DNA from 3 places in the Vibrio sp. 2433-A1 genome. Region 2 is predicted to be linked to each of the others. Evidence: predicted binding sites of a transcription regulator. Region 2 holds the regulator's gene; each other region holds the start of a gene.
The links. Region 2 encodes CRP, which controls carbon source genes, mostly activating them, when cyclic AMP is high. Its sites were predicted from a motif close to TGTGANNNNNNTCACA; they were not measured.

Region 1 (6,211 bases), on a different contig from region 2:
GGCGCAGTAGCGGTTGATAAAGTGGTTCGCTTTACCATTACTTCTAAGCAAGGTGAGAATGCCATTGACCGAATTCTGCATTTGATTGAAGAAGCAGAATCTCGTAAAGCGCCATTAGAACGATTCTTAGATAAATTCAGTCGCTGGTATACACCGTTGATGATGTTGGTTTCGCTACTCGTCATCATTACGCCTCCACTATTGTTTGCTCAGCCGTGGGAAACTTGGGTTTATCGTGGCCTAGCACTGTTATTGATTGCGTGTCCTTGTGCACTGGTGATCTCCACACCAGCGGCTATCACCTCAGGCTTAGCGGCGGCGGCTCGTCGTGGTGCCCTAATTAAAGGAGGCGCAGCATTAGAGCAGCTCGGTAACGTTGAAACGATTGCCTTTGATAAAACCGGCACACTGACCAAAGGTAAACCGGAAGTGACCGATGTAGTGGCGTTATCAGGTTGGCAGCAAGAGTCACTGTTAGCCAAAGTTGCTGCGATTGAAGTAGGTTCGAGTCACCCTCTGGCGGTATCTGTGGTCAATAAAGCCAAACAGCTAGGTATCGAGATAACTGAGGCTCAAGACAAGCAGGCACTAGTTGGCAGCGGGGTACGTGGCTTAGTTGAAGGAGTTGAGTATCAAGTATCAACACCAAGTAAGTTGACGATAGACCTTGATGAGCCTTTGGCAAATCAGATTGAACAACTGGAAAACCAAGGTAAAACGGTTGTTGTAGCACTTGAAAGTCAAACGACACCGATTGGTTTAATTGCATGGCAAGATACTTTGCGTGAAGACTCAGCTCAAGCTGTTAAGGCGCTGAAAGAACTCGGTATTCATTCAATTATGTTAACCGGTGATAACCCGCGTAGTGCGCAGGCTATCAGCTCAATGATTGATATCGACTTTAAAGCAAGCTTGCTTCCGCAAGATAAAGTGACCTATGTGGAACAGTTATCTGCGCAAGGTAATGTCGCCATGGTCGGTGATGGTATTAATGATGCACCAGCAATGAAAGCATCAAGCATTGGTATCGCGATGGGAGGCGGAACTGACGTTGCGCTTGAAACCGCAGATGCGGCAATCACGCATAACCGCTTACTAGAGCTTGCGGGGATGATTGAGTTATCGCGAGCGACGCTCAACAACATTCGTCAAAACATCGCGCTCGCACTTGGTTTAAAAGGTGTCTTTTTGGTCACAAGCTTATTGGGTATTACAGGCCTTTGGGTTGCCGTATTAGCTGATAGTGGCGCGACTGCGATCGTGACACTGAATGCGTTAAGGTTACTTAAGTTCAAATCGAAACTCGATTAAGCCTTAAATTTATAGCGAGAGTTTTCTGCAACAGCCCCGCATCTTTGACGTAAGGGCTGTTTTTTTATGCAATTAGGAATGATTGTTGCGAAAAAGTGTGATGTAAACCGTTTTTATGTGCAATGTAACTATTTGTTGCGATCTTATTTGTGATCATGGTCACTTCAAAGGGTTCAATGGTTGGTTAGAGTATCTCCTGTACCCGATAAATTTATAGAGCAAGCAGACCCTAACTCATCGGCTGACTTGCCATCATAAGGAGCGACCTATGTCTCAAGCTGTATTCCACCTTGGTGTTACTCAAGACGATCTTGCTGGCGCAACTCTGGCTATCATTCCAGGTGACCCAGCGCGTGTACAAAAAATTGCAGAGGAAATGGAAAACCCAGTATTCCTAGCAAGTCACCGTGAATACACACTTTACCGTGCAGAGCTTGACGGCAAGCCTGTTGTTGTTTGTTCAACAGGTATCGGTGGTCCGTCTACCTCTATTGCAGTAGAAGAGCTAGCTCAGCTTGGTGTTCGTACTTTTCTACGCGTTGGTACTACTGGTGCGATTCAACCACATGTAAACGTGGGTGACATGATTGTATCAACAGGCTCAGTTCGACTAGATGGCGCAAGTCTACACTTTGCTCCAATGGAGTTCCCTGCAGTAGCTGACTTTGAAGTCGCAACGGCGATGAAAGCGGCGGTTGAAGAGTCAGGCGCAACAGTACACATGGGGGTAACTGCTTCAAGTGATACTTTCTATCCAGGTCAAGAGCGTTACGATACCTTCTCTGGTCGTGTTGTTAAGCGTTTCCAAGGCTCTATGCAAGAATGGCAAGACATGGGCGTGCTTAACTTTGAAATGGAATCTGCAACCCTACTGACCATGTGTGCAAGTTCTGGCCTAAAAGCAGGTTGTGTTGCTGGCGTAATCATTAACCGTACTCAGAAAGAGATTCCAGACCACTCGACGCTGAAAGAGACAGAGGCTCGTTCAATCAAAGTCGTGGTAGAAGCTGCACGTAAAATGCTTTAAGGACTCCGCTGAGTTATAAGCATCTTTAAGATAAAGAAAAACCTCAATTGGGATGACCCAGTTGAGGTTTTTTGTATCTAGGAAGAAGAGTGGGGCTTAAGCGACAAACTCTTCTGAATCAGGACGATTAGTGAACTGGACGCCGTTTAAGAAATCACACAGCAATTGGTCTTCACATGCTTTGTAGTTCTTGTTGTTTGGCTTACGGAAATAAGCGCCGATTTCATATTTGCTCAGGCTAATACCAACTAGTTCTAGTACATCTAACACATCTTCGGCTTTCATATTCAGAGCAATGCGTAGCTTCATGAAAATCATATTGTTGGTTAGTGATTGCTCTGGCTTAGGTTGTTCACCTTCTTTCTTGCCACGCTTTAGATTGATGAAACCATTTAGGAACTGAGCCAGTTCTTTATCTTTCATCTTAGTCATAGCTTTGTCTGAATCCGCTTTTAGCCAGTTATTCACTTGGTTTGCTTCAACAGTCGTGTCGGCCTGTTCAAATGCTTTGATGATTTGAGTATTTTTCAGATTCAGTGAATGCTGGATACGGCGCAAGATTTCGTTATTGGTCACAGGAGGTGCTCTTTAGTCAGGAACTGAGGTTCAGTAATTAGGGGCGACTTTATCAGAGATGCGTGTGAGGGGATAGAAATAAAAGAGGTGGTGATAGCGAATAAGCGGGACCGAAAAAGCGGCAGGAATAAAGTAGACCTACCGCTTACTAGGTTTAGTTATGCATAGTTAACTTTTGGTAAAGGTAAGTATAGGCTTTCTGCCATATCCGACAACATCTGATCATAAACTTGAGCAATGGTGACGGAAATATCACTCGTCACGTTATAGAGCTCTTGGTTAGTGATAGGCAGTTGCTCGGCAGAGGATACCTCCGTGAGCTGAAGTATGGCTTGAGTACTGATTGGCGAAGCAACCGATAAAGGGCTAATCAAAGAAAGCTGGTTTAATTTACGTCTGGTTTTATCCGCGTAATATTTCAGTCTGATAAAACCCTCTGGTGAGTCGCAGTCAGGAATACACAGGCGAAGCTGAGTCAGTACTTCCATGCTATCGAGCACTTGTTGCCAGTTGAGGTGATACTCATCGTGTAAGTCTTCACGTTCTGACTCAATGAGCCATGCGAGTGCAATCTCATCCATCAAGAACATGGCGTGACGAATGGTTTTGCCATGAATGATTTGGTTGCGAGCAATATTTCGATCTTGCCAATCATTGTGCATGGCTTTGAGTTTCAGCTGGTAGACGCGAAACATGGGCTTGTTATCAAACGGAACGATGGCGACCAACTGATTAGAGCAGTCTAATAGTTGTTTATAGATTTGATCGAGCTTTGGTTGAGCTGACTCCTTGGTATCTGCTTGCAGAGATTGGTGGCTTATCTGTCGATGCTCTCGACTAAGTAGCAGCAATTGACGAAGTAGCACAAGCGTGTCGAATTTTCGCTGCAGCGTAACTTGTCGGCGTTTCGAATAGTGGAAGAGCGTGGCTAAAATAGCGCACGAGATGAGAATTGAAATGACTACAAACATAACCAACTCCTTTGGGTTTGCGATTTATCGTGTTGATAAATAAGGAGTAGGCAGATTTGATGCCAAATCTATATAATATAAAAATCAATAACTTAGATTAAGTGTGTTTGTTGGTTTGTTCACCCATGGTGCAGATTGTTTCCAATATGGTGAAACAAAAAAAGTTCATCGCGGTTTTCCGGGGAAAGCCGCTTTTATCTTTAGGAAGAAGTATTCTGTATCTCGAGATAACCTTTTAAGCGATTTGTGATCTGTGAATATGGAGCGACCCAAGATATGTCCTTTGTTTTGACTCCACAAGAAGTGCAGTTTATCCGTCGAGCTTGTACCACTAGCTCAACAGGAGTATCGAACATCATTGCTTCTTTTAGAACTCGCCAATGATAGTCATGGATAGAGTTAGATGAGCGACCGCATTGACACACAGCGGTGGATTCAGGCTTTAAAGTGATTGTTATTAAAGAATCAGTTTTATGGGACTTTATAATCTGGAAGCCTTCCCAGAAGGAAGATAGGAAAGTATTATTCGACATGAAAACGGTAGTTTTTGGAAGGTTGCGTTTGGCTATGTAACCATACCATTAACTACCGTTTTTGTTTCAGCTCCCGCTAATCCGCGAAGAACCTTTTTTGTCCTATGCGAACTTTAGTTTGATGAGCAACTTATCTTTTAGATGTTCAGGCTTTTGATTCAATCAGTGTATCTTCGTCTTCTTCCCTAGCCAGCTTCTTCTTAAGAGATATTAGTGTGAGAGAACAAACCATACCGACCACCGACACCGTTAAACCAATGCCGAAAATCATTTCATATGCTTGGACCGCAGAGTAATTATCAAGGATCCAACCATTTATTGTATATGCCCAGAAAACCGAAGCATAGGCAGCAAATGACCCTACACTCATTGCCGAGCCGCTGTAATCTTTTGGTACACCCGCTTCCGCTACAGGCGCTAAGATGATCCCTTTCGCTAAGAATATACTGAATGAAAAGCACATCAACAGCACCATATTCATCATCAACATACCCTCTGTCTTAGGTAGTGCGATTGTGGCACCTAGACATACTGCGGTTAAGCCTAATGCAAAGAACATCATCTTGATTGAAGACTTGAATACAAAGTCCGCAATTGAGCCAGCAACAAGGCCGGCAATGACTCCCATTGCACCAGTGTTGATGATGCCAAAAATAGCGGCCTGGGTTGTCGTTAATCCGAATACTGCTTGAAGGTAAGGTACTGTATAAATCAAAGTGATATAAATCCAGTACACAGTTAAAGAAGTGATTGCAGCTAGCCAAATGGTCGGCATTTTCAGTACATGTATCAGTCCTTTTAGGGCTTCTTTGTTTTTGCTTTCACCTTGCTTGATTTGCATGTGGTTGTCAGGTACGTACTTCCAAACACAGAAAATCATAGGGAGAATCAACAAGGTATAGAAGACAATTGCCCCCTGAAATACCAGAATTGATCCGCCAACTAACGCCATAATACCGATAATCACAGCGTTCATGCTCATTTCAGCAGCTCGTCGAACGGATTCTAGTAAGCCAAAGGCCATACCTTTGTTTTTGTCTCCAGACATTAAGGTAACGCCATTGACGACCGCAGGCCAGAAAGCAGCATCTACAAGGCCCCAAATCCCGGCAATTATGACTAGTACACTGAATCCAGGGGCGAAGACAATGATTGTCATCATACTTAGGAAACGTATCATTAAACTGGTCATTAAAATTGAACGAACAGAAAAGCGGTTATTGATCCAGCCTGCAGGAATATAGAAGAACATTGCAGAGCCGATTAAGGTAAACAATATCCCCATTTGTGTATTGTCTATTTGCAGCACTTCTAGAAGTAAGTTGTAGAACGTGCCTTTAAATGCTTCAAATGCAGAGTAGATTATTTGACCAGACATTACGACTGAGAAGAATCCGAACAGCTGGTTGCGGCTAGTAAAGCCAATTTTTTCGAAGAGCTTCATTTACAAATCCTTATTTATTATTTTACTTATTGATGAGATTTATATTTAGATGGGAATCGATGAGCAATATCAGTACAAATACCATCCACCCCCCAATTAAATAGTTCATTTGCGCGGGCTAAGTCATTAACCGTCCATACATTTACTTTGATGCCAGAGGCTTTAAAACGCTGGATCATTTCGTGGGTAAGACCTTTTTCTTCTGGATGAATGTAATCAGCCTGACACCACTCGATAATAGAGTTCCAGTCATCCCAGAGGTTATGGCTCTCGAATAGACAGGCGACTTTAGTTTGAGGGCTTTTACGTTTAAATTCAGACAGAACCAAGTGATTGAAACTCGAAACGA
Region 2 (6,211 bases):
AGTTTGATGACTTAATCACCGCACCACTGCACGGATTTAAAGATGCCGAAGATTACTACCATCAATGCTCAGGGATTCATCGCCTTAAAGAGATCACTTTGCCGACCCAGATCATTCACGCCAAAGACGATCCATTTATGACGGATGCCGTGATCCCGAAGTATGTGTTGCCTGAGAACATCGACTATCGCTTATTTGACCAAGGTGGTCATGTTGGTTTTGTCACTGGCAGTGCAATAAAGCCGCGTTTCTGGTTGGAAGAAGCTCTACCTGCCTACTATGAAAGTTTGGCGGTTTCTGCATAATAGCGGCGTCTGAAACGAACATAAAATCTAGAGGTATTTATGATTGTTCCTTGGCAACAAATCGATCCAGACACGCTGGACAACTTAATCAAAGAATTTGTCCTGCGTGAAGGGACAGACTACGGCGCGGTAGAGATTTCTCTGCAAAGCAAAATTGACCAAATCAAAAAGCAGCTTGAGTCAGGAGACGCCGTAGTGGTTTTCTCTGAGTTACATGAAACAGTCGACATTCAACTCAAAAATCGATTTTAGAGAACTGCATACAGTGACGTCCAAGCAAAGCATGCTATAGTGGACGTCGATTACAGGAACGTACTCTCAGACAAGGTTTGTCATGTCAGCAAAACACCCTATTATTGCCGTTACTGGTTCGTCCGGTGCCGGAACCACTACTACCTCAGAGGCTTTCCGCAAGATGTTCAACATGATGAACGTTAAGCCAGCTTGGGTTGAAGGAGACAGTTTTCACCGTTTCACTCGCCCGGAAATGGATGTCGAAATCCGTAAAGCTCGTGAGCAGGGTCGTCATATCAGCTATTTTGGCCCGCAAGCTAATGACTTTGGTGGTCTAGCGGAGTTCTTCCGTCAGTACGGTCAAGAAGGCACAGGCCAAGTACGCCGTTATCTACACACTTTTGACGAAGCCGTCCCTTACAATCAAATGCCGGGCACCTTTACCCCCTGGCAAGATCTACCGGAAAACTCAGACGTTCTATTCTACGAAGGTTTGCATGGTGGTGTGGTTGATGGTGACGTTAATGTCGCTCAACATGTCGACTTCCTGATTGGTATGGTGCCGATCGTTAACCTTGAGTGGATTCAGAAATTTGTCCGTGACACGCGTGATAGAGGCCATTCACGTGAAGCGGTGATGGATTCGATAGTTCGTTCCATGGACGACTACCTGAACTACATTACGCCACAGTTTTCTCGTACTCATATTAACTTTCAGCGTGTTCCAACAGTCGATACGTCAAACCCACTTAACGCCAAAGGCATTCCAAGCCTAGATGAGAGTTTTGTGGTGATTCGCCTTCGCGGCATCAAGAATGTTGATTACCCTTACCTACTCGCCATGATTGATGGTTCATTTATGTCACGTCACAACACCATCGTTGTACCGGGCGGTAAAATGAGTTTTGCGATGGAATTAATCGTACGACCTATTCTTCAACAATTAATCGAAACGGGAAAAATTGGCTAATACTCACGGCTAGAACACGATTACTTTTCATACCGTGATCATGTGCACAGTTTTGCGTAGTAAATACACCTATTGACCCGATTAAAATCAAGAAATCGTTTTCGAAAAAGGATACTATTTCTTACCGAAACACAAGATGGCTTGCAGCATTTGTAAAGTGCTCTTATCCTAGTGGGCCTATTTAAGGCTTTGCTAAAACATGGAAAGCGGCAAGCGTACCCTGCAGAGGAAGTGAGATATTATGGTTCTAGGTAAACCTCAAACCGATCCAACATTAGAGTGGTTCCTTTCACACTGTCATATTCATAAGTACCCATCAAAAAGCACGCTAATTCATGCGGGCGAAAAAGCAGAGACTTTGTACTACATCGTTAAAGGCTCTGTTGCGGTTCTTATCAAGGACGAAGAAGGTAAGGAAATGATCCTTTCTTACCTAAACCAAGGTGACTTTATCGGTGAGCTTGGTCTATTCGAAGAAGATCAAGAACGTACAGCTTGGGTTCGTGCTAAATCTCCTTGTGAAGTAGCAGAAATCTCTTTCAAGAAGTTCCGTCAACTAATTCAAGTTAACCCAGACATCCTAATGCGCCTTTCAGCGCAAATGGCAAGCCGCCTACAAGTGACTAGCCAGAAAGTGGGTGACCTAGCATTCCTAGACGTAACGGGCCGCATTGCTCAGACGCTACTAAACCTAGCGAAACAACCTGACGCAATGACTCACCCAGACGGCATGCAGATTAAGATCACTCGTCAAGAGATTGGTCAAATCGTTGGCTGTTCTCGTGAAACCGTTGGTCGTATCCTGAAAATGCTAGAAGAGCAGAACCTAATCTCTGCTCACGGTAAGACAATCGTTGTATACGGTACTCGTTAATTTCGATTAACGAATAAGAATTAAAAAAGCCACCTACGCGGTGGCTTTCTTTTTATCTGACGAATAGTACTAGCCGTTGGTACTTTCGAAAATTTTATCTGCAGATGCAGCAACAAACCCTGGGTAAAGTTCACCATTCGGCATTGGGTAACGCTTAGCAAACTCATAGAAGCCACCTGGGATGATTTCAGTCACTTCACTAAACTGCACCGCAACTTTATCAGCCATGGTTGAGGATTGTTCTAACAGTACCTCTGGAGAGCCTTTCACTTCACCACCAAACTCGTTAATGGTAAAACCCGCATCACGCAAGTGATTATTGACGCTAACCACTTCCTCAAAGGCATTCAGTTGGTTGACGCTAACAGTAAAGTGGTTGGCACCATAGCCGTGCGCCGCTAACCAAGAAGCATACTCGCTCTCTGTCGCCAGTGTTTGGAAATCAGCATAGCTTAAGTCCCATAAGCGACCGCCAGACAAGAACTCATGACCTTTTAGTTTACTGGTGTCTAATTGCTCAACAAGCTTTGCAACGATAGCTTGCAATGCTTCAGAGCACTCTTCCACTTTTAGCTCACTGATAAACACTTTTGGCTGTTTCGGGTCAGGGTGCTCAAAGTGCTTGGCGACCAACTTCTTACTTTCAAACAGATAGTCACCGCAAGGTTTGTAGCCAACATCTAAGAAAGGCTGCGCTAAAGTTGCAATACCCAATGGCTCGACATTGAAAGTGCGTAACGCGATATGGTCATTGATCAGCGCTTCATCTTCTTGCAGTAGTTGATGCACTTTTTCAGCAGAGGGACACAAGCGTTGAATATAGTCTTTCCATAACGATTGGAATAAAGCATCTGGCGTCATAACGCCTCCTTGTTTACGGTTGTTTACGTTATAGGGTTAGTCGTTATTATTGGTTAAGTTATAAAAGAGGCTATCAGACCGATTTGTCCAGATAATCAGTCTGATAGCCTTCAACCTGTGACGTTAAAAGCCTCCCTGCTCAGGGAGGAAGAAGGGAATTCCTAACTTAGGTTCTTTGACCTAATGTTTTTATAGCTAATGTTTTTTTACAGCTCTAGCCCTGGGCTCAATGTTGCCGGAAGAAGAGTTTCTCCACCTTCCATTGATGCCATAGGATAAGCGCAGTAATCAGCTGCGTAGTACGCACTTGGGCGTAGGTTACCCGATGCACCTGGGCCACCAAATGGTGCATCACCACTTGCGCCCGTTAGCTGGCGGTTACGGTTCACGATGCCGGCACGAATGTGGTCAACAAAGTACTCCCATTCGCTGTCATCGGTAGAAACTAGACCTGCCGATAGACCAAAGCGTGTATCGTTGGCCAGCTCGACCGCTTTCTCAAGCCCCTGGTAACGAACCACTTGTAGCAATGGACCAAAGTACTCTTCATCGGGTAGCTCTGCGATCGCTGTGACGTCAATGATACCTGGAGTAACAAACGCGGCTTGACCCGCTTTCGCTTCAATCAGGCTCTCACCCCCAAGCTTTTGCAGGTTCGCTTGCGCCGCAAGAATGAAATCAGCCGCCGCTTTTGAAATCTGTGGGCCCATAAATGGTGCTGGTTCTGCAAATGGCTGGTCGACACGAATCTTATTGGTTGCTTCAACGAGCTTGCTAACTAATAGGTCGCCCTTCTCGCCAACAGGAACATACAGACGACGTGCACATGTACAACGCTGACCGGCACTGATAAACGCAGACTGAATAATGGTGTACACCGTCGCATCCACATCGCCATAGTGTTCAGAGATAACCATCGGGTTGTTACCGCCCATCTCAAGCGCCAGCATTTTACCCGGCTGACCAGCGAACTGACGGTGAAGGATGTGACCAGTATTTGCACTACCAGTGAATAGGACACCGTCCAGACCTTTTGAATCAGCCAGTGCGATACCGGTCTCTTTAGCACCCTGTACTAGGTTAATCACGCCTTTAGGCAGACCAACTTGATCCCACAGTTTCATTGCAAACTCACCGGTTAGCGGTGTTTGCTCTGAAGGTTTAAATACCACCGTGTTACCCGCAAGTAGCGCCGGCACAATGTGGCCATTAGGTAGGTGACCTGGGAAGTTGTAAGGACCAAATACCGCCATCACACCTAGCGGGCGGTGGCGAAGCACAATTTGGTTGCCCGCGGCTTCACGCTGCGCTTCACCAGTACGGTCATGGTAAGCACGAATCGAGATAGCAATCTTACCTGCCATTGCCGCCGCTTCTGTGCGCGTTTCCCAAATCGGTTTACCGGTTTCTTTGGCGATGATTTCAGCGATCTGCTCACTGTTCTCTTTTACTTTCTCGGCAAATGCGAGCACAATCGCTTCACGCTCAGCAAAGCTCATTTTTTTCCAGCCTACAAACGCGCTGCGTGCTGCTGAAACCGCTTGCTCAACTTGCTCTGGAGTTGCACTTTCACCTTGCCAGATGACCTCATTGTTATATGGGCTTTGCGAGTTCATTGACTCACCTTGACCTGCCACCCATTCACCTGCAATCCAATGTGTCATAACTTGTTCCTTCAAATTTGTTCTTAATCTCAGCGTTACTGAGCTAGCATGCGAACATAGTCGCCTTCGTTTACTTTCAGTGCTTGTGCGACTTCAGGCGATAGAATCACTGATTCTGACTCATGGTCATGGGCTGCTTTTGCTGCCGTTGCACGGAAATCTTCAAACGAAGTGTTAGAAATTAGGTAATCTTGCGAGCTGGTATGCTCTGCGATCGTCACTTTGGCACGGATAGAGTGACGCACGGATTCAATATTTCGCACATCACACTCAACCGTTGGACCACCATCAAAAATATCGACGTAGTTGCGGCAAGTAAAACCTTCTTTTTCTAGTAAGCGGAGCGCTGGCTTGGTGTTATCGTGTACCTGACCAATCACCGCTTGTGCTTCTTTACTCAGCAAGTTGATGTAGATTGGCAGTTTTGGCATTAAATCAGCGATGAAGCCTTTCTTACCAATACCAGTTAGGTAATCAGCCATCGTAAAATCAATCGAGAAGAAGTGCTCTTGCAGCCACTGCCAGAATGGTGAGTTACCTTCTGCATCTGATACACCACGCATTTCAGCAAACACGGTTTTCGAGAAGCGGTGCGGATGCTCTGCCATCATCAAAAAACGACACTTCGACATAAGACGGCCATTCAAGCCACCACGGAATGACGGCCTCAAGAACAGAGTACAAATCTCACTACAACCTGTGTAGTTGTTGCCGAACGTCAGCAGTTTAACGACGTTATTCACACCCAATTTCGGTGATGAATGCACCACGGTACTGATGTGATATGAGTAGAAAGGTACATCCCAACCAATGGAAGCCTCGATACCTGTACAACCGGCAACTTCACCAGTTTCACTATCAAAGCCGACCATCAGATAGCCTTCATCACCAGGCTCTGTAACCTCTGGCTTTGTGAAGCTATATTCTGAATGAGTAATACGGTTAGTTAACAGTTCTTCGTTAACCGGTAGAGATGTGAATCCATGACCCGACTCAACCGCACATGTGTGCAGCGCGTCGTAGTCCGACATTGCGATAGGGCGAACAACCAGCATCGATACTCCCTCCTGATGCGGGATACCAATGCTATCGGTCATCTATTCGTTTTTGCTGCGCAACTACCTGAACACATGACCGATAGCACTGGTATTGGGAGAGCTATGGAAAACAGCTCCCCCGGTTTGTTTAATTATTATTTAACTAGCGTTGCTAGAGCTTTATCTAGACGCGCTAGACCTTCTGCGATTTCTTCTTTAGTAATCACAAGTGATGGTGTGAAACGAACAACGTTTGTGCCCGCAAC
Region 3 (6,211 bases), on a different contig from region 2:
GCATTATTACGATCTACGGCCAATAGGTATTGAGTTAAGTCATTGGTACCAATTGACACAAAATCCACTTTACTCGCAATCAATGGCAACAAGTAAATCATCGATGGCACTTCAATCATCACGCCAATCTCTGGCATACGAACGCGGTCGTCAAGCACAACGACTTCATCATAAGCGCGTTCTATCAGCTCAATTGCATCATCAAGTTCCTGCGCACCTGAAACCATTGGCAGCAAAATGCTCAAGTTTTGATGACTGGCGCTGGCACGTATCATGGCGCGAATCTGCATCAAGAAGATATCTGGATGATCTAAGGTAAAACGAATACCTCGCCATCCCAAAAATGGGTTGTCTTCTTCGATTGGCAGATATGGCAATGCCTTATCGCCACCAACATCAAGAGTACGCATCACCACCCTTTTATCAGGGTAGCTGTTCATGACCGCTTGATATTGCTGTGTTTGCTCTTCTTCAGATGGAAAGCGGTGCTGAAGTAAGAAGGAGATTTCCGTTCGATACAATCCCACCCCATCAACACCTTGGTTGATAGCAATATTAGCATCAGCGCTCAAGCCAGCATTAAGCATCACTTCGACTCGCTCACCATCTTTAGTAAATGCTGGCTCTTCGATGCGTTGGTTAACCTTATTGGCTAACTCACGCTCTTGATTGGCCAGTGAACGATACTCTCTCAATAGCTGCTTGTTGGGTGAAATCAGGATTTTGCCACTGTAGCCATCGACCACGCCTAATTTCCCCTTAATCACTTTAGGATTAAGGTTAGCGCCCATAACAGCAGGAATCCCTAACGCTCTGGATAAGATTGCGGCATGTGAGTTGGCCGCGCCTTCAAGTGAGATCACCGCAAGCAGCTTTTCTTTGGGTACCGATGCAAGCAAGCTTGCCGTCAACTCTCGAACCACCAGAATAACTGGCTTTTCAATAACCTGGCGATCTTGAGCTGTATTGTGCAAAAAGAACAATAAGCGCTGGCCTAGCTCACGAATGTCTTGAGCACGTTCACGTAGGTAAACGTCCGACATACGAGCAAAACGATTGGAATATGACTCAACGACTTGACGAAGCGCCCAGTCAGCACGATCCCCTTTTTGAATCTGCGCTTTTAAGTCTTTGCGCAGCATCGGGTCGTTTAGTAAGTGAGTAAAGAGGTCAAAAATAGCCAGTGCATCTTTGTTAATTTCACTGTCTAATTTTTTGCGCATCCGACGAAAGTCGCTCAACGCCTCTTCAATGGCCAGCAGTAACCACTCTTGTTCACGTTCGACATCAAGCGTGGAAGCGGGATAGACATTTGAGAGCTCTGGTTGAGTATCATCCCACCACAACTCGCCAATAGCCACCCCAGATGAGGCAGGTACACCACGGATCGCTTGCTGTTTTTTCTCTAAACGCCAATGGCCTTGGGTTTGTGCATGAGCGATGATGACCGCAAGCTGAGCAGCGAGAGTCACCAAAAAGGACTCTTCCATTTCATTAAACAAGCGCGGTGATTTTTGCTGGACGACCAAAACCCCAAGCACTTGCTTGCGGTAAATAATCGGTGTACCGAGAAAGCTTTGGTAAATCTCTTCACCTAGCTCTGAGAAGTATTTAAATTTGGGGTGTTTAGACGCCTCAGCGAGATTCAAAGGTTCAGCACTACGTTTAACTAAACCAACCAAACCTTCACTGAAACGAATATGGATCTTATCACCTTTGAAACGCAGCCCCTGAGTCGCCATTAGCTCTAAGCGCTGCATTTCTTCATTGGCAAGATAGACAGTACAACACTCAGTGTTCATAGCACTGCATGTTTGCTTTACTAGAATATCTAAAGCTTGATGAACCTCATCTACTTTAGATACTTGTTCAACTATCTCCCTTAGCTGAGAAAGCATGTCTATCCTCTTCGGTGTTTACGTTTACCTTTGACTCTGCGTTCTTTAAATGGCATCGCCATCGATGCAAACTCTTTCATTGCGCGTCGATATACATCACGCTTAAAAGAGACCACTTGTCGCACTGGATACCAGTAACTTACCCAACGCCAACCATCAAATTCAGGGGAACTACCTCGCTGCATATTGATCCGTGACTCATCACAATCCAAGCGCAGTAGAAACCATTTCTGTTTTTGGCCGATACAAACAGGTTTAGAATCCCAACGTACAAGTCGCTTTGGTAGTTTATACCTTAACCAGTGACGACTTGTCGCAACGATTTTGACATCTTTCTTAGTAAGACCAACCTCTTCATATAACTCCCTGTACATTGCTTGTTCGGGGGTTTCACCTTCATCAATTCCACCTTGTGGGAACTGCCAAGAGTGTTGTCCGTATCGTTTTGCCCAGAAGACCTGACCATGGCTGTTACAGATTACAATTCCCACATTTAAGCGGTAACCATCGCCATCTATCACTGGCCAACCTCTAATAAATTCTTAATTACAGTGATTTTTCCACATATCCCCAGTAGGAGCAAACTTACTAGTGTGACTCACACAAAAAATATTACCTTTCTCTTAAATAATGAATAACTTTTAATCAAATAAGACGTTACTCACACGCATGTGAGACATAGCCCACATTTATTCACCTTTTCTGTGTATAACTATGTGAAGAATCAATGAGAAAGTGATCAATAAACGAGCACGCTAGGAGTTAGGTGAATTAACAACCACTAAGTAATTTTAATTATATCTTTTAAAACATACAATTACAGATAAACAGATACATTATAAGATGGAAAAGTTATAAAAATAATAACCCCCACACAGATCGGTTAAAGATCAATCAACACAGCATTTATCCACACTGCCTAACAACAGACCAAATAATAACTTGAAAAAACAAGCATTTTATCACCACAAAAACACTGTTAATTTATACATAGCAAACAAATATAGACTATTTTATTGTTAAGCCTGTGGATAACCCGTGAGTGATGATCTTTTGCACATAACGATCAATCTTAGCCGATTAGAATTTTGCATAGATTCCGCTACAATAACGCTCTCTTCCTAGATAAATCGACGGCACATGAAATCAGAACCGCAATCAGAACTAGAACTGCTTGAACGAGCGAGCAACATTGCAGGCATTAGCTTTCAAGAACTCGCAGATGAAGCAAAGGTCGAGGTTCCACCAGATCTTCGTCGCGATAAGGGCTGGGTCGGTCAGCTGCTCGAATGGCATTTAGGTGCTACTGCAGGAAGTAAACCAACTCAAGACTTTGAGAAGCTAGGAATAGAATTAAAAACCATCCCTATTAGTTATTCAGGAAAGCCTCTGGAAACCACCTTTGTCTGTGTTGCCCCTTTAGTCGGTGTCCATGGGCTGACATGGGAAACCAGTCACGTTAGAAATAAGTTGTCTCGGGTTTTATGGGTGCCTGTCGAAGGAGAACGCGAGATTCCCTTAGCAGAACGCCGCGTCGGTTCACCGCTAATTTGGTCACCAAGTGAAGTAGAAGAACTGCAGCTAAAAACAGATTGGGAAGAGCTAATGGAAATGATCGTGCTGGGACGTGTCGAACAGATCAACGCCCGACATGGTGAAATGCTCCAATTGCGCCCCAAAGCGGCCAACAGCCGAGTATTGACCGAAGCGTATGGAGCAAGTGGCAAACCAATAAAAACCCTACCTAGAGGGTTTTATCTAAGAACGCAATTTACTGCTCGTATTCTTGAGCAGCACTATGTTTAATGCGTCGTCAGAGACAACTCCACATCGTGGTATAACGGTCCATCTCCGACACCAAATTCATCATAGGCATTATGCAAACGCAGAAATGCTCTCTCTACTCCCAACCGCAATAGCTCTTCTTTAACGAGTTCCAACGAATCAAAATGGATGGGCTCATCGTCCACTCTAACCGGCTCAAGCTTGTGTTTGTATTCGACGGCTAATAAATACTGAGATAAATCGGAGCAACCAATCACAAATACCTTCGGTGGCTGGTAGCTGTCTTTATGGTGCCCGTGGATCCACTTATCTAACTGACTTTTTTGCATAATTCACCTCCATAAAACAGTATTAGCCAACTCATCAAATTTTGCGAATTTGTTATCTGATACCTTTTCTAACCGAATAAAGATCACCTATAGTGGTATCACTTCAAAGCTATAACAAGGAAGATCGATGCAATACAACAAGTTACCTCACTCGACTCTTGAGCTAAGTAAGATCTGTCTTGGCACGATGACGTTTGGTGAGCAGAACACAGAGCAAGAAGCATTTAGCCAACTCGATTACGCCCTTGAGCGCGGTGTGAATTTTATTGATACCGCAGAAATGTACCCGGTTCCACCGAAGGCCACCACACAAGGTTTGACCGAGCAATATATTGGTAATTGGCTAGCAAAATCAGGCAAACGGGAGAAAGTTGTCCTTGCAACAAAAGTGGCTGGCCCACGTAATGTGCCGTATATCCGAGACAACATGAGCTTGGATAGAAAAAACATTCACTTAGCAATTGATGACAGCCTTAAACGGTTACAAACCGACTACGTCGATTTATATCAATTGCATTGGCCTCAACGTCAAACCAACTGTTTTGGTCAGCTCAATTACCCTTACCCTGACTCACAAGAAGAAGTCACGCTAATCGAAACTTTAGAAGCGCTCGCTGAGCTTATCAAAGCGGGTAAAGTTCGCTATATCGGAGTGTCGAATGAAACGCCTTGGGGATTAATGACCTTATTACGCCTAGCGGAAAAGCATGAGTTACCTAGAATTGTCTCGATTCAGAATCCATACAATTTACTCAATCGAAGCTTTGAAGTCGGGTTATCAGAGGTCAGCCACTATGAAGGAGTTCAGCTGTTAGCTTACTCTCCCCTCGCTTTTGGCTGCTTAAGTGGCAAATATCTCAATGAAGCTCGCCCCGATGGTGCGCGCTGCTCTCTATTTGAACGCTTTGTTCGCTACTTCACACCACAAGGTATTAAAGCAACCGAAGCTTATGTCAACTTAGCCCAAGAGCATGGCTTAGATCCCGCTCAAATGGCGTTAGCTTTCGTCAATCAGAGGCCGTTTGTCGCATCCAACATCATTGGAGCGACAAACCTTGAACAGCTGAAATCAAATATTGATAGTTTAGATGTCGTATTAACGGATGAGTTGCTTCAAGGAATTCAAGAGATTGGGACGACTTACTCCAATCCTTGTCCATAAACTGTCTAGTTAATCATAGGCAGTAATAGAGTTCAGGGCAGGTGAAGCAACCTGCCCCTTTTATTTACGTCAGTATTCGCGCACTGAGTACACGACGAAGATGACGGATACGACGCTCAGCTTTGACGCTATCTGGTTCAGTAAAACCAATCGAACGCCCATCTTGCTCTAAACCGATATCGCGAAGTAAGTGTTTGTTTTTCCATGGAAGGTCATACGCACTGCGGCGTAGTTTTCGCTTCCATTCGCGTTCTTCACGTTTCAGATCGGCCTTTATTAAGACGGTGGCTAGCTTTAGGTATACAGAATGACTCATGAGTTTTCTCCAGTTGAGTGCAAGCTGGGAAAAGATCAACGAATACAAACAGAAAGGTGCATTAATTCGCTGCTTTTCCGCAGCCAATTAATAAAAGAGGTTACGGATTAATTACATGTGTTTGTTTAGGTTACGATCGGCCATAGCAGTGGTACGTTTAGAAGTACCATTGGTAGGCATGAAGCGATCGACAGACGCACAGATAAATGATTGAACAGTGATATGTTTCATTGTGCGCCTCCTAGCTAATGTATTAATCCAAATAAAATTGAGGGTATGAGCCCGAGCTCATGGTTAAATTCTAAGCATTGGAGGTGGTATTTCAACCACTTTATTACATAAAATTCCAAAACAATTTTTTTACCTAAAATTAACCTTTACAATGTTTTAGCTATAAGATATTTAGCTAAGGAATATCCAATTACCGACAGATAATCTTGACTATATAAAAAAGCCGCGCAAAATATTGCGCGGCTTTTTATCAATAAATCAATCAGCTAGGCTGGTATGTCTGAGATTAGGTTATGTTTGTTTAACAAGCGATACATTGTTGCACGAGATACACCCAACTCTTTGGCCGCCATCGACACTTGCCCTGCATGAGATTCCAAAACCAACAGCAATGCATCCCTCTCACTACGCTCACGAATGTTCTTCAAGCTGCGGCGACTATCGCTGCGTTTCGGTAAATCAAGGTCGACCTCATCAAGCATCACGCTAT

Region 1: a site for CRP is predicted at 1,460-1,475, ahead of udp (uridine phosphorylase). Genes of this name have one in related genera too.
Region 3: a site for CRP is predicted at 2,571-2,586, ahead of rppH (RNA pyrophosphohydrolase). Genes of this name have one in related genera too.

The regions. Positions count from the first base shown of each region.
Region 1 is NZ_JBRESC010000001.1:295,428-301,638, reverse strand. Features, by position in the region: gene ACU01J_RS01305 (zinc/cadmium/mercury/lead-transporting ATPase) at 1-1,311, shown strand, start outside; gene udp (uridine phosphorylase) at 1,580-2,338, shown strand; gene ACU01J_RS01295 (YehS family protein) at 2,435-2,914, opposite strand; gene ACU01J_RS01290 (hypothetical protein) at 3,073-3,885, opposite strand; gene ACU01J_RS01285 (MFS transporter) at 4,564-5,862, opposite strand; gene ACU01J_RS01280 (glycerophosphodiester phosphodiesterase family protein) at 5,889-6,211, opposite strand, start outside.
Region 2 is NZ_JBRESC010000002.1:190,071-196,281, reverse strand. Features, by position in the region: gene ACU01J_RS03345 (hydrolase) at 1-305, shown strand, start outside; gene ACU01J_RS03340 (YheU family protein) at 345-557, shown strand; gene ACU01J_RS03335 (phosphoribulokinase) at 640-1,509, shown strand; gene crp (cAMP-activated global transcriptional regulator CRP) at 1,751-2,383, shown strand; gene ACU01J_RS03325 (2-oxoadipate dioxygenase/decarboxylase family protein) at 2,453-3,244, opposite strand; gene astD (succinylglutamate-semialdehyde dehydrogenase) at 3,451-4,908, opposite strand; gene astA (arginine N-succinyltransferase) at 4,944-5,963, opposite strand; gene ACU01J_RS03310 (aspartate aminotransferase family protein) at 6,101-6,211, opposite strand, start outside.
Region 3 is NZ_JBRESC010000003.1:51,689-57,899, forward strand. Features, by position in the region: gene ptsP (phosphoenolpyruvate--protein phosphotransferase) at 1-1,898, opposite strand, end outside; gene rppH (RNA pyrophosphohydrolase) at 1,901-2,419, opposite strand; gene mutH (DNA mismatch repair endonuclease MutH) at 3,039-3,704, shown strand; gene ACU01J_RS04135 (DUF6482 family protein) at 3,701-4,012, opposite strand; gene ACU01J_RS04140 (NADP(H)-dependent aldo-keto reductase) at 4,140-5,174, shown strand; gene ACU01J_RS04145 (DUF1127 domain-containing protein) at 5,239-5,490, opposite strand; gene vpsR (cyclic-di-GMP-binding transcriptional regulator VpsR) at 5,988-6,211, opposite strand, start outside.